DNA from 2 places in the Cytobacillus sp. ABV4_503 genome. Region 2 is predicted to be linked to the other one. Evidence: riboswitches for the same ligand, from Rfam matches in the RefSeq annotation. Region 2 holds a riboswitch; the other holds the start of a gene.
What was found. Region 2 has a riboswitch for cyclic di-AMP ahead of ACXAD1_RS14730 (potassium channel family protein). Riboswitches for the same ligand answer to the same signal wherever they lie in the genome.
Positions count from the first base shown of each region.

Region 1: it holds a riboswitch for cyclic di-AMP, as region 2 does, so the genes downstream of both, ACXAD1_RS01805 (cation:dicarboxylate symporter family transporter) here and ACXAD1_RS14730 (potassium channel family protein) in region 2, are expected to answer to the same signal.

Region 1 covers NZ_JBSWTH010000001.1:334,845-337,049, reverse strand. Annotated here, with positions in the region: gene ACXAD1_RS01805 (cation:dicarboxylate symporter family transporter) at 116-1,378, opposite strand; cyclic di-AMP (ydaO/yuaA leader) riboswitch at 1,505-1,655, opposite strand; gene ACXAD1_RS01800 (dienelactone hydrolase family protein) at 1,968-2,205, opposite strand, start outside.
Region 2 covers NZ_JBSWTH010000001.1:2,947,435-2,949,639, forward strand. Annotated here, with positions in the region: gene ACXAD1_RS14725 (TrkH family potassium uptake protein) at 1-207, opposite strand, end outside; gene ACXAD1_RS14730 (potassium channel family protein) at 254-910, opposite strand; cyclic di-AMP (ydaO/yuaA leader) riboswitch at 989-1,139, opposite strand; gene ACXAD1_RS14735 (endonuclease) at 1,252-2,205, opposite strand, start outside.

The sequences.
Region 1 (2,205 bases), 2.6 Mb from region 2:
CGGTTTCCCGCTTTTCTGTCCGAACCTGCTCCGCCTTTCCCTCTTTATGGAATGCCACAAAAAACAAAAAAAACACTAACAAATACGTTGCCATTTGTTAGTGTTTTCCAATCTATTATGAAGCTTGCTGCTCAAATCTTTCTTCTGCTGGAGGGTTAAATTGACCTTCCCACTTTGCAATAACAATCGCCGCAAGTGAATTCCCCACCACGTTAACGGCTGTTCGGCCCATATCAAGGATACGGTCGATGCCGGCAATAAAGGCAAGGCCTTCTGCAGGCAATCCAATTGTGCTGAATGTAGCCAGCAGCACGACAAAGGATACGCCTGGCACGCCCGCCATTCCTTTTGATGTAACCATCAGTACTAACATTAATGTGATTTGCTGCCCTATGCTTAATTCTATGCCAAACATTTGTGCAATAAATAAAGAGGCAATGGCCTGATATAAAACCGATCCGTCCAGGTTAAAAGAGTAGCCTGTTGGAATTACGAATGAAGCAATATGTTTCGGGCTTCCCGCCTTCTCCATTTTGTCCATAATTCTTGGAAGCACTGTTTCAGAACTTGCAGTTGAAAAGGCCAAAATTAATTCTTCTTTAATCATCTTCAGTAATTTAAAGATGCTGAACCCGACAACTTTGGCCATAACTCCTAACACAACAAGAACAAAGAAAATCATGGATCCATATACAGTAAGCGCCAGCTTGCCCAATGGAATCAGTGAGGCAAAGCCATACTTGGAGATCGTTACACCAATTAAGGCAAATACCCCGATTGGTGCATACTTCATAAATAGGTTTGTCACATAGAACATCGCCTTGGCAGTACCTTCGAAGAATCTCAATACCGGCTTTCCCTTATCCCCAATTGCTGCAATTCCAAGGCCAAATACAACGGCAAAGAAGATGATCGCCAGCATATCGCCTTCCACCATCGCCTGTACCGGGTTTGTTGGGACTATATGCAAAAAGGTATCCGCTATCGACTTGCCCTCTTGCTCTTCATTGGTTTCAACATAGCTTGAAATATCGCTTTGCTGCAGGCTGTCCATATTCAGGCCGGCACCAGGCTGAATCACATTACCTGCAATAAGGCCAACCACAATGGCAACCATGGTCATGCCGATAAAATAAGCCAATGATTTCCCGCCAAGCTTACCAACGGACTTTATGTCTCCAACACCCGCAATGGCAACAATTATTGTTGATAGTACAATGGGAACAACAATCATTTTAATTAAGCGGATAAAAAGATCGCCAAACGGCTGAAGGACACTTTGCGCCGCTTCACTTCCATAGAAAATACCGCCAACAGCGATCCCTAAAATAAGACCGATAAAAATTTGAGTGGCTAAACTTAATTTAATTTTTTTCATCAATTACCCTACCTTCTTGTTTAGTTTTATACGTGCTGCGCAGGCAAGGGAAACAAAGATGATCCTGATAAAAAAGAAAATCGACAAAAATGCGGATTTTGTCAATTCACACTATTTCATATTCTCTTTTGTTTCCTTAAACGCTGACGAGGTTAGCTTTCGGGTTAGGACTGTGGAAACAGTAAGCCCTTCCATCGATAGGATTCACCCCAAGCGGAAACTCCGCTGTAAATATTGGGTCCCCCGTTCTTAAAATAAGATTAAGCATAGATCACTAGATCATTATATTATTTCAAGATAATTTTTGTAAATAGTTAAGTATTACCGGAAGTAAACTAAATGGTCACTTTAAAACACTAAAAAAAGCTGAAATCAATGAACTTTCAGCTCTTTCACTTTGTATAATAATCAACCTTTGTACAAGCAAAACAAAAAAGTATTTGGCTCCGCCTGCGCCAAATACAATGATAGCCACTCATGCTATCCCCGCTATATCTAAATTAGCAGCTTTGTATTAAGAATATTGAACGAGCCTGTAAACCTTTTATTAAAATTCCCCTAGATAACACTCACCTTAGCTTTATAATACTCAATCAACATGCAATAAAAAATCCATCGTTTTGCTAAATGCTTCTTGGTCTGACTTTGCATCATATCTAGAGGAATAAGGATCACTGAATCCATGTTTTCCTGTAAATTTATGTACTTCAATTTTCTTTTTTTCTAAAGCTAATAGTAACTCGTCAACATTAAAAGACTGCTCATCTTGCGGAAAGAATAGCATTACAGGACACTGTGGTGTTAACTCTAAATAATCCCTAACCCTT
Region 2 (2,205 bases):
TGTTACACATACGGCAGAGGTCGCTTCAAATAATGCATCAATAAACGATAAATGATGTCTGTCACTAGTCGAAAAAGGGAGCATGAGCAGCAGGGTGCCAATGGCTATTAGAATTAAAAAGCCAACAGACAAAGCCTGGGCAGGATTCATCCTGATCCATGTGCTGGGCCGCTCAATTCTTCTTGTCTTTCTGGTTTCTTTGTACATGGTCCATAATCTCCTTCATTTAAATGGTAAACATCATTGAAAAAGCTTATACTCCATGCCTCTCAAATCTGCCAATTCCATTATTGTGTCCCATTACAATCAGGACATCTCCCCTTAAAATGACCTCTTCAGCTGGCGGAGTAACGATTATTTCTTTCCCGCGCTGAATCCCCACGATATTACAGCCATACTTAGCCCTTATATTCAATTCAGATAGGGATTTGCTTGAGATTTTATCTGTAGCCACAATCTCAACCATACTGTAATCTTCAGACAGCTCAATATAATCAATCATTTTTTCTGAAACAATATGGTGGGCAATCCGCTTAGCCATATCCCGCTCCGGATGGATCACACGATCGACGCCAATTTTTTCGAGCACCCTGGCATGATACTCATTATGTGCCTTTGCCCATACCTTTGGAATCCCCATTTCTTTTAATAACAGGGATGTCAAAATGCTGGACTCAATATTTTCACCAAATGAAACAAATGCATGATCAATATTTTTTATTCCTGATTGCTTTATCGCAGCTTCATCGATACCATTGATTTGAACTGCATATGTCACAAACTGTGAGTATTGATTTACTTTCTCCTGGTCGACATCAATTGCGAGCACTTCCACACCCAATTCATGAAATTCCTTTACGAGACTTCCGCCAAAGCGGCCTAAACCAAATACAGCATACTGTTTTTTCATTGAAGAAATTCCCTTCTTTTTGAAAATGAACACAAAAAAACCACTCTTAATAAAAGAATGGCTAATGGTTTCCATCAACCCTTCTCTCGATTCGGCTTACGGAGTTAGCTGTCGGATTAGGGATTGAGAGTATCCCTTCTTAGCTTTAATATGCTAAGATTCACCCCAAGATAAACCAGGTTTATCAAAATTGGTTCCCCCGCTCAAAATGATTCAGCAAAAAGGTTACTATGAAATTAATAAATATAAATTACTCCCATGTAAAACTCTTGTCAATCTTTTTTTTTACATAGCATGTAAAATAAAAAGCACTTCCCTGTACGGAAAGTGCTGCCAGAAGGTTATTCCCAAATTGCTGATGCCCACTCGGGATGATCTATAAATGGATTGCGGTTATGCTGGTAATCAGAATAGATGATTTCGTTTCTTCTCCGCTCGTTATCATCTACTGGATCTTCCTTATGCCACTCAAGCAGGACAGACATTTTGCCATGATAAGGAGCAGAGCCATTATTGACCTGATTGTTCAGCTCCAGATCCACCTCTCCGCTGTCTCCTTCATAACGGACAGCCATATAAAAAAGCATTCTCGCAACATCGCCTTTTACCGTATCCCTTGGTTCCCAGGAATCTGAATCATAGTAGTTTCCCAGTGCCTCTGAATGCTGGGTGCCTCCATCGTCAAAGTCAAGATTTCCTCTCGAGCTGTTTACGGAAGCATCTGTTGGCCGCAAATGATGCAGGTCTGTTCCCGCACCCATCGCTGTACCAAAGTCCCCATGCGATTTAGCCCAAACGTGCTCCCTGTTCCAATCATTGACGCCAGAACCATTAGTGAATTTCCCCTGAGAGCGGCCAGTATACAAAAGAATGACGTTATTGGGATTGGCAGGATCTTCATCAGTTTCGCGCAGCGCTTCCCATACATTCGAATAGGAAATTTCCGTGTGGTCATCAATGATTGTATGGAGGGCTGTTTTTAAATCCTCTCCAGTTTTTCCGTTTGCATCATCATAATATCCCCCTGGTTCCGGGCCGGGATCGGCTGTTCCATCACCAGCTTGTTCGAAGGCAGTTCCATCTTTTAGCCCTGGATGAGAAAAATAGGCGGTAAGCGTTCCGGTTACCTTAATTTTTTCTCCAATCAAAGATGGATTGGATTTTAAACCAAAAGCTGATCGGAACGAGGAAGGTATTTGAACATAAAGCATCCTGTCTGTGCTGGTCTCTGATGGACTATCTGACAGAGCCAAAGCATAGTCATTTGGAAACCCGCTGGAAATAACCGTATTTGC